Regions from separate parts of the Caloranaerobacter sp. TR13 genome, predicted to be linked through region 1. Evidence: riboswitches for the same ligand, from Rfam matches in the RefSeq annotation. Region 1 holds a riboswitch; the other holds the start of a gene.

Region 1 (5,484 bases):
ATGGAAAATGGAGGGAAGCTAATAGTAAAAACTTATGACAAAGGGGACAAGGCTTATATTCATATTGAGGATACAGGATGTGGAATGCCTAATGAAATTAAAGATAGAATTTTTGAGCCGTTTTTTAGTACAAAAGAGTCTAGAGGAACAGGTTTAGGTTTAAGTATAGCTAAAAATATAATTGATAGCTATAATGGAAGTATAGAAGTAGAGAGCGAAGTTGGAGTAGGAACAAAGTTTATTATTTCATTTAATAAGTATCAGAAAGAAGAAAAACATTCGGATAATGATAATATTTTACCAAAGTTTAATGGGCTAAATGTATTAATTGTAGATGACAAGGCTCATGTAGCATATTCTTTAAAAAAAATGCTTAAGATAATTGGAATAGAATCTGATATAGAAACTAATTGTAGTAATGTTTTAAAGAGGCTATCTAGAAGGGAATATGATATAATGATTTGTGATTTAGCTATGCCGAAGATGAATGGTATTAGGCTTTCTAAACAAATAAAAAGTGTCAAAAAGGATTTGAAAATTATCCTAATGACAGGATGGCCTAATGATTTAGATGGACAAGATTTAAATGAAATAGAATATATAATACATAAGCCTTGTACAATAAAAGAAGTTATTAAAGCTATAAAAAATATAGTTGATGAAAAGAAAAAATTGGAGGGGAAAAAGGATGTTATTAATTCAAAATGGTAGAATTTTGACTATGGCTGGAGAAATAATAGAAAATGGAAGTATTTTGATAGAAAATGGAAAGATTAAGGAAGTAGGTAAAGATATAGTTGTGCCACTAGATGTTGAAATAATTGATGCTAAAGGAAAACTTGTAACTCCAGGATTAATTGATGCACATTGCCATTTAGGATTATGGGAAGATGGCATAGGTTTCGAGGGAGATGACGGCAATGAATGGGTTGATCCAATAACTCCACATTTAAGAGCTATTGATGGTATAAATCCTATGGATAGGACATTTAAAGAGGCATATGAAGGTGGTGTTACATGCGTAGCGACAGGGCCAGGAAGTGCCAATGTAGTTGGAGGACAATTTGCAGCTATAAAGACGTATGGAGATAGAATAGATGATATGATAGTAAAAGAACCTTTAGCTATGAAAATAGCTTTTGGAGAAAATCCTAAGAGGGTTTATCATAGTCAAAAGAAATCTCCGATTACAAGGATGGCAACTGCTGCAAAGCTTAGGGAAACACTTTTTAAAGCTAAAAGGTATGTTGAGAAATTAGAAAAAGCTAAAGAAGATGAGTCAAAAATGCCTGAATTTGATATAAAAATGGAAGCTATGGCAAAGGTAATTAGAAAAGAAATACCGCTTAAGGCTCATGCTCATAGAGCAGATGATATACTAACTGCTATAAGGATAGCTAAGGAATTTGATGTAGATATAACTTTAGACCATTGTACTGAAGGTCATTTAATTGTAGAACATTTAGTAAAAGAGGGTAAGTATGCTATAGTTGGCCCAAGTTTAACTGATAGAAGTAAATTTGAACTTAAGAATTTAACATTTGAAACTCCTGGAATATTACAAAAAGCTGGTGTTAAAGTTGCAATAATGACAGATTCGCCAGTAATACCATTACAGTATTTGCCTCTTTGTGCAGGACTTGCTGTAAAAGCAGGCATGGATGAAATGGAAGCATTTAAAGCTATAACTATAAATGCTGCTGAAATATTAGGAGTAGACGATAGAGTTGGAAGTATTGAAGTGGGTAAAGATGCTGATATCGTAATATTTGATGGTAATCCATTAAAAGATGTTGATTGTAAAGTATATACAACAATAATTGATGGTAAAGTGGTTTATAAAAGATAGGTACTAGGTACTGGGTACTGGGTGCTGGGTACTGGTTTGAATTGAAAATTGAAAAAATAGAGATTAGAGAACAGAGATCAGGGGACAGGGAACAGAGGACAGAAAACTGTAAACTGTTCTCTGGTAACTGGCAACTAATTTTTATTTTCTGACAACTGTGTAGCGCAGAATTAATTCTGCGCTACATAGTATTGTAGAGCACAATTCATTGTGCGAAATTCTTGATTGGCTATTCGTTGTTGGCTTTTCGAATAGTGAAAGACGGTAATTTGCTTCTTGACAAAAATAGAGAATAATGTGATAATAAAGTTAAGAATTAAATATATTTTTTTCTAGTCTTCAGGGCAGGGTGAAATTCCCGACCGGCGGTATAGCCCGCGAGCTGCATTGCAGTTGACCTGGTGAAATTCCAGGGCCGACAGTTAAAGTCTGGATGGGAGAAGATTAGTACAGTTATTGTGTATGTACGCTCCTGAAGATTATCTTCAGGAGCTTTTAATTTGCTAATCCTCCCATAAAAGAACAAAAAATCGATGGAGGGATATCATGTTAACACTAAAAGAAAGACTTAACACTAGAATGCTTACCAAAATATCTGTTTTATCAGTACTTGCATTTCTTATTATGTACATTGAAGTACCTTTATGGTTTACACCAGAGTTCCTAAAGATTGACTTGAGTGATATACCTGCTTTAATAGGAGCCTTTGCATTAGGTCCTATGGCTGGAGTTATAATTGAATTTGTTAAAAATATACTTCATCTTGTAATTAAAGGAACTGTAACTATGGGAGTTGGAGAGTTAGCCAATTTCTTAATAGGAAGTGTGTTAGTTTATACTGCAAGTTATATCTATCATAAAAACAGAACGTTTAAAAATGCGGCTTTGGGTATGATTATAGGTACTATAATGATGACGATTGTAGCTTCTTTATCAAATTATTACTTCTTAATACCGTTTTATGCAAAGTTATTTGGGGCTCCAATAAACGCTTTTGTTGAGATGGGTGCTAAAGTTAATAAATTTGTTGCTGATTATAAAACTTTTATCTTATTTGCAATAGTTCCTTTCAATTTATTAAAAGGAACAGTTGTATCACTTGCTACAATTGTATTGTATAAGAAAATATCACCAATTTTACACAAGTAATTCAAATCGAGGGCATAGCCCTCGGTTTTTTTGGTATTGAAAATGTAAAAATTTTTTTGGCTATTCGTTGTTCTGTTTTTGTTTTTCGATAGTTAATAATTGAAATCCATTACGGAAATATATTTGAATTTATTCTTGATTTGATATGGAAAATAATTTCCTATGGATTATAATAAAATCCTTAAAAATAAATAAAGATTATAATGGAGATTTTATTGAAATCCATAACGAAAATTATATTTAGAAATTATCTTTAAAATTAATAGGAATATAATTTTCTATGGATTATAATAAAAGTATATAGTGATAAAGAAGAATATAAAGGAGAGAGAATAGATGTTATCTAAAAGATTGAATAATATTACTCCGTCATTTACAATTGGTATAAGTAGTAAGGTTCAAAAACTTAGAGAAAAAGGTATAGACATAATTAATTTAAGTATTGGAGAGCCAGATTTTTTTACTCCAGATAAAGCGAAAGAAGAGGCGATTAATGCTATACATAATAATAAAACAAAATATGATTCAGCTTCAGGTCTAAAGGAATTAAAAAAAGTTATTCAAAACAAACTTTGGACTGAAAATGGAATCAGCTATGAAGTTGATGAGATAGTGGTGTCTAGTGGAGCTAAACATTCTATAACTAATTCATTATTAGCTTTGTTAGATAAAGGGGACGAGGTGCTTATACCTAAGCCATATTGGGTAAGTTATCCTGAGATGGTTAAATTAGTAGGAGGAAAGCCTGTATTTGTTGAAACAGACAAATCTAATAATTTCAAGGTTACAGTTAATAAGCTGAAAGAGGTTGTAAGTTCAAGGACAAAGGCGATAATAATCTCGAATCCATCAAATCCAGCTGGAAGTATATATAGAGAAAAAGAGCTGATTCCTATAGTTAAGTTTTGTTTAGAGAACAATATATATATAATTTCAGATGAAATATATGAAAAGATACGTTATATTGACGACTATAAAAGCATTGCTGCTATTTCTAAGGAAGCTAAAGATATAACAATAACTATAAATGGATTTTCTAAATCGGTTTCTATGACTGGATGGAGAGTAGGGTATTCAGCTTCTAATAAAGAAATAGCTAAAGCTATTTCTACTATACAAGGGCATTTAGTTTCGCATCCTTCAACAATATCACAATGGGCAGCAGTTGGAGCACTATCTTATTGTGAAGAAGAAATAAATGAGATGGTTAAGATTTATAAGAGTCGTAGAGATAAGATAGTTTCAATATTAAGTAAAATAAAACCATTATCATTTATTTACCCTGAAGGAGCTTTTTACTTGTTTATTGACATTTCACAATTAAAGCAAAATATGAATTATGACGGAAGTTTTTCGGTTTATTTTGCAGATAGATTGCTTGAAGAAAGTAAGGTAGCTGTTGTACCTGGTATAGCTTTTGGAATAGATGATTATATAAGGATTTCTTATGCATGTAGTATAGATACGTTGACAGAAGGATTAAATAGAATTGCAGAATTCATACATTCTTTATATTGCAGCTAATAGATGAGTTTGTTGGCAAAAATTATTTATGAAAATAACGCTTATGCGAAAGAATTTAGAAAAAACTATAGGCTTAAATTTTTAGAAAATCCTAACGCACCTAATCAAGACGTCCTGTCTTGTAGGATGCTGGCTTAGCGTCCTGCTAAGCCTACGGATTTTCTTAAAAATTTTCACCTGTTTTTTTAAACTAAATTCTTTCAAGCATTCGCTTTTATTTTCATAGATTTTTTAAAATAAGTTTATGTCTGATTCGATAGCTATCAGCAGACAGCTGTTGGTTATTAGCGATATTTATGAATTAGGAAGGATGAAATTATGGTTAATATAAAAACGAACAGTCCTGAAGAAACCTATTCTTTTGGATACAAATTAGGAAAACTTTTAAAGAGTGGCGATATTTTATGCTTAAATGGTGATTTAGGAGCAGGAAAAACAACATTAACACAATCAATAGCTAAAGGACTTGATGTCAAAGATTATGTTACTAGCCCTACTTTTACATTGATTAATGAATATGAGGGGAGATATCCAGTATATCATTTTGATGTATATAGGATAGATGATATAGATGAGATGTATGATTTAGGATTTGAAGAATATATATATTCAGAAGGGGTTACTATTATTGAATGGGCTAGTATAATAGAAGATATACTACCTTTAGAAAGATTGGATATTACTATAAAAAGAGGGAAAGAATTTAACGAAAGAGAAATAATAATAGAAGCTAAAGGGAAACGATATGAAGAAATTGTTAAGGAGTTGATCAAATAGTGAAAATTCTTGCGATAGATACGTCTAGTATTGTTGCAACTTGTGCTATACTTGACGAAGATAAATTGATTGGTGAGTATATATTAAATAATAAAAGAACTCATTCGCAGAAAATAATGCCTATAATAAAAGAAATTTTGGAAAATAGTGAATTGAAACTGGAGGATATAGATGTTTTTGCAGTA
Region 2 (5,484 bases), on a different contig from region 1:
TATGATATTAATATCTACTTGTGATATTCCGCTTTTGACAGGTGAAGCTGTATATGATTTTGTAAAAAAATCATTAGAGTCAAAGGCAGATGTTTGTTATCCAATAATTGAAAAAAGTGTTTGCCTTGAAAAATATCCAGAAGCAATTAGAACTTATGCTAAGCTTAAAGATGGCTATTTTACTGGTGGAAATTTGATATTAATAAATCCAAAAGTTCTGGATAGATGCATAGTAAAGGCAAAACAAATGATAGAGTACAGAAAAAATCCTGTAAAAATGAGTAAAGTACTAGGGTTTACTTTCTTATTAAAACTTGTTATTGGTAGGCTTACTATTGAGAGTGCAGAAAAAAGAGTATCTAAAATCTTAAGATTGAAGCCAAAGGCAATAATAACACCATATCCTGAAATTGGGAATGATGTGGACAAACTTGAAGATTTAAATATGGCTGAAAAATATTTGAGTTAAACTGAGGGTCTATATCCTCAGTTTTAGATTCAATATAAAGTATATTATATAATGTAATTTTGTCAGCAGTTTATACTTCGGGCATATGCCCGAAGTATTGTAGTTTATGATTTTACAATTCTTTTAAAAGGTTTGCCATTTCAATAGCAGTTAAGGCAGCTTCATAGCCTTTGTTACCAGCTTTCGTTCCAGATCTTTCAATAGCCTGTTCAATAGTATCTGTAGTTAAAACGCCAAATATCACAGGTATTTCAGTATCTAAAGATACCTTTGCTATGCCTTTTGAAACCTCACTTGCTACATAGTCAAAATGAGGTGTAGCTCCCCTTATTACTGCTCCTAGGCAGATTACTGCATCATATTTTTTAGATTTAGCCATTTTTTTAGCTATCAGGGGAATTTCAAAGGAACCAGGAACCCAGGTTACTTCAATATCTTCTTCATTTACTCCATGTCTTTTTAGTCCGTCTAAAGCACCGGAAAGAAGTTTGCTACTTATAAATTCGTTGAACCTACCCACTATAATTCCAAACTTTAAACCTTGAGCAATCAATTTACCTTCATAGATTTTCATATTATTCTTCCTCCTTTAGAAATTCTAACATGTGTCCCATTTTTTTCTTTTTAGTTTTTAAATAATACTCATTTTTTTCATTACAGCCTACTTCAATAGGTATTCTTTCAACTATTTTAAGGCCATAGCCTGATAAACCTGAAAGCTTTTTCGGATTGTTTGTCATGAGTTTTATATTTTTAATTCCTAAATCTACAAGTATCTGTGCTCCGATTCCATAATCTCTCAAGTCTTCAGGAAATCCTAAAGCGAGATTGGCTTCTACTGTATCCATACCTTTATCTTGGAGAGCATATGCCTTTAACTTATTTATTAAACCTATGCCTCTCCCTTCTTGACGTAAGTATAATAAAACGCCTTTACCTTCCTCATTAATATACTTCAATGCAGCTTGCAGTTGTTCTCCGCAGTCACATCTCATTGATCCAAAGGTATCACCTGTAAGGCATTCAGAATGGACCCTTACAAGTACAGGTTCATCTCCAGCTATATTACCTTTTACTAAAGCCACATGATGTTCGTCGTTTAATTTATTCTGATATCCAATTATTTTGAATTCTCCATATTTTGTGGGCATATTAGCCTCTGCAACTTTTTCTATTAAGACTTCATTTTTTCTTCTATAGGATATCAAATCTGCTATAGTAATTATTTTGAGATTATGTTTTTTTGCAAATTTCATAAGTTGCGGAAGTCTTGCCATGGTACCGTCATCATTCATAATTTCACAAATTACACCTGCTGGGTATAAATTAGCGAGCCTGGCTAGATCTACTGCAGCTTCCGTATGTCCAGCTCTTTTTAAAACCCCGCCTTGCCTTGCTTCAAGAGGGAATACATGGCCTGGTCTTTTAAAATCTTGAGGTTTAGCATTTTTATCTAAAACTTTCTTTATAGTAAGAGCTCTTTCGAAAGCTGAAATACCTGTTTTAGTTTCTTTAGCATCTATTGATATCGTAAAGGCAGTCGAATGTGAGTCAGTATTTTCGCTGACCATTTGGGGTATATCAAGTGCTTTAAGTCTTTCAGAAATTATAGGCATGCAGATAAGTCCTCTTCCGAATTTAGTCATGAAGTTAACTGCTTCAGGTGTAATCTTTTCTGCTGCCATTACAAGGTCGCCTTCGTTTTCTCTGTCTTCATCATCTACTACGATAATCATTTTACCCTGTTTTATATCTACTATAGCTTCTTCTATAGTATTAAATTTAAACAAATTTATCACCTCTTTTATATAAATCCATGCTTTTTTAGGAATTCCACATCTATACCTTTATCATCTTTTGTTTCGTTGTTATAAACTAGGAGTTTTTCAACATATTTGCCTATCATATCACATTCTAGATTGACTTCGTCACCTAAAGATTTTTCTATAAGTGTTGTGACTTCTTTAGTATGGGGGATTATGGACACTTTAAATGTTTTGTTATCAATGTAGGCTACTGTTAAGCTGATGCCGTCAATAGCAATAGAGCCTTTGAAGATGATATATTTCAACAATTCTTCAGGAGGTTTTATAGTAACCCATATTGCATTGTCTTCTTTGTCAAATGACAGTATTTTACCTGTTCCATCGATATGACCGCTTACTAAATGTCCTCCCAGCCTATCGCTTAATCTCAATGCTCTTTCGAGATTAACCTTACTACCTGGCGCTAAATTTTTTAAATTACTTTTCCTAATAGTTTCAGGCATGACGTCTACGCTGAATGTATTATCGGTAAAATCTGTAACCGTTAAACATACTCCGTTTGTGCTAATACTGTCTCCAATTTTTATGTCTTCCAATACTTTCTTTGCTTTTATAACTATTTTTACAGATTTAGTTCCCTTTAAAATCGATTTAACTATACCTACTTCTTCAACAAGACCAGTGAACAAGTTAATTACCTCCTTTGTTTCGTACATATCCTTCTATCATAATATCTTCATCTAACTTATGAATTGTGATATTATCTATGCAAAAAGAGTCTTTTATAAATGGAACACCATCTCCATCAACAGGAGTTTTGGACAGATGACCTCCGATTATTTTAGGTGCTATAAAGAAGTTTATTTTATCAACTATATTGGATTTTAAAGCGGAATAATTGAGAGTTCCTCCGCCTTCTAGAAGAACGCTGTCTATACCCATTTCACCTAACTTTTTCATAAGATAATTTAAGTCTACTTTGCCGTTTATAGTTGGTGCCGTTAAGACTTCTACTCCCAGGTCTTTAAGTTTTTTGATTTTGTTCTTATCAGCCAAAATCGTAGTAGCTACTATAGTTTTTGCATTAGTTATACCTTTAACTACTTTTGAATCTAAAGGTATTTTGCATCTGCTGTCTACAATAACTCTTACAGGATTTTTTCCTTTAAAATTCTTTAACCTTACTGTAAGTTGAGGGTCATCAACTATGACTGTATTTATTCCTACCATTATGGCACTGTATCTATGCCTTAATTTATGAACGTACTGCCTAGAAGTTTTACCAGTGATCCATTTAGAATCAGAAAACTTTGTAGCTATCTTTCCATCTAGAGTCATTGCAGTTTTCATGAGGCAGAAAGGAACTTTGGTTGTAATATATTTTATAAAGATTTCATTGAGTTTTTTTGCTTCATCTTCTAATATGCCTATTTCTACTTCAATTCCATTATTCTTAAGTATTTCTACACCTCTACCAGAAACTAAAGGATTAGGATCCAAGGTTGCTATAATAACTTTTTTAATACCGCTGCTTATTATTCTATTGACACATGGGGGAGTTTTCCCAAAATGAGAACAAGGTTCTAAGGTTACATACATGATTGAATCTTCTGGATTTTCAACAACTGAATTTAAAGCTTCAACTTCTGCATGATTTCCGCCAAAGTATTTATGATAACCTTCCCCTATAATATTGTCATTCTTAACAATGATACAGCCTACCATTGGATTAGGGTTTACAAAACCAGCACCTTTTTCTGCCAATTCCAGTGCTCTTTTCATGTATTTTATATTCATTATAAATTACCCCCACATATATAAAATAAAACCCTGAAGTTAAAACTTCAGGGCATAAAATTTCAAAAAGATATAGGACGATACAAACATTTTTCCTTCTCCCATCCAGACTATACTGTCGGCTCTGGAATCTCACCAGATCAACCGCAACTGCGGCTCGCGGGCTGTACCGCCGGTCGGGAATTTCACCCTGCCCTGAAGGAAATAAACATATTCTATTATAATATTTGATTGTTTAAATAAAGCATATCATTATTGGATTTTAAAATCAAGTTTTTATATCAATTTCAAATAATTCCTTTTAATGAAACGTAAGCGAGTAATACTTCATTTTTTGCATAACATTACATATTATTGCAAATATTATATTTAACAAAAAAGTGGAAATCGTAGAGGTGATATTTTGGCTTTAACGAAGTCAGTTATAAATGAATTTAAAGAGCTGTACAGCTTATATATGGCTTTTTTAGTAGTATTTATAGGTTTTTTTACATATTTTGTTGATGGAGTGTATTTAAGAGCTAAGGGAAATATGAAAGAATCATCTTTAGCAAAAATAATAGGAATTATATATATAATTGGAGGTCCATTATTTTATGTTTTAATTAGAATTTTGTGAGGAGGAGCTAGATGCCACTTAAGAAAAGAAATAAAAAAGAAGATTCTAAACAAGAAAATAGCATATCTATATCAAAAGATATAGAGACAAACTTGAAAAAGATAAAAGAGATATTAAAAGATTGTGATGATATAGTTTATAGAGAATTTACAGTTGGAGAAAGACAAAATTTCAAATTTGCAATTGTATATGTAGATGGCCTTACTGACAAAATGCTAGTAAACGATTATGTATTAGAATCTCTTATGCATCAAGCTAGAGGTTTAGAGCCTCATCCTAATAGCATTAAGAGCAACTTATATGAATTAGTAAAAAAAGGAAATATTGCAATTACAGAGATGAAAGAAGTAGAGACTTTAAATGAGGCGATAGATAATATATTAGCAGGTGAAACAATACTTCTTATAAATAGATATCAAAAAATTATAATCGCATCATCTCGTGGATGGCCTGTAAGAGGTCTGACTGAACCTCAGACAGAGACTGTAATAAGAGGACCAAGGGATGGTTTTGTAGAAACGCTTAAAGTCAATACTACATTAGTTAGAAGAAGAATAAGGGACCCTAAACTTAAAATAAAAAATATGCAGATTGGCAGAAGATCTAAAACAGATATAGCTGTGCTTTATATAGAGGATGTAGCTAATAAAGAGCTTATTGAAGAGGTTATAAAGAGACTCAAGACTATTAAAGTAGATGTAATTTTAGAGAGTGGAATTATAGAGCAGTTTATAGAGGACAATTGGGCATCACCTTTTCCACAAATAGAAAATACTGAAAGACCCGATGCCGTAGCAGCAGCTCTATATGAAGGGAGAGTTGCTATACTTGTT

What was found. Region 1 has a riboswitch for FMN ahead of TR13x_RS07740 (ECF transporter S component). Riboswitches for the same ligand answer to the same signal wherever they lie in the genome.
Region 2: linked by a shared signal. The riboswitch ahead of ribD (bifunctional diaminohydroxyphosphoribosylaminopyrimidine deaminase/5-amino-6-(5-phosphoribosylamino)uracil reductase RibD) and the one ahead of TR13x_RS07740 (ECF transporter S component) in region 1 are both predicted to bind FMN.

The regions. Positions count from the first base shown of each region.
Region 1 covers NZ_JXLL01000010.1:26,023-31,506, forward strand. The annotation lists gene TR13x_RS07730 (ATP-binding protein) at 1-711, shown strand, start outside; gene TR13x_RS07735 (amidohydrolase) at 689-1,849, shown strand; FMN riboswitch at 2,181-2,298, shown strand; gene TR13x_RS07740 (ECF transporter S component) at 2,396-2,998, shown strand; gene TR13x_RS07745 (pyridoxal phosphate-dependent aminotransferase) at 3,335-4,522, shown strand; gene tsaE (tRNA (adenosine(37)-N6)-threonylcarbamoyltransferase complex ATPase subunit type 1 TsaE) at 4,841-5,299, shown strand; gene tsaB (tRNA (adenosine(37)-N6)-threonylcarbamoyltransferase complex dimerization subunit type 1 TsaB) at 5,299-5,484, shown strand, end outside.
Region 2 covers NZ_JXLL01000003.1:174,361-179,844, reverse strand. The annotation lists gene TR13x_RS05155 (nucleotidyltransferase family protein) at 1-469, shown strand, start outside; gene ribE (6,7-dimethyl-8-ribityllumazine synthase) at 582-1,043, opposite strand; gene TR13x_RS05145 (bifunctional 3,4-dihydroxy-2-butanone-4-phosphate synthase/GTP cyclohydrolase II) at 1,045-2,259, opposite strand; gene TR13x_RS05140 (riboflavin synthase) at 2,274-2,924, opposite strand; gene ribD (bifunctional diaminohydroxyphosphoribosylaminopyrimidine deaminase/5-amino-6-(5-phosphoribosylamino)uracil reductase RibD) at 2,926-4,032, opposite strand; FMN riboswitch at 4,122-4,239, opposite strand; gene TR13x_RS05130 (CLC_0170 family protein) at 4,436-4,651, shown strand; gene TR13x_RS05125 (spore germination protein) at 4,663-5,484, shown strand, end outside.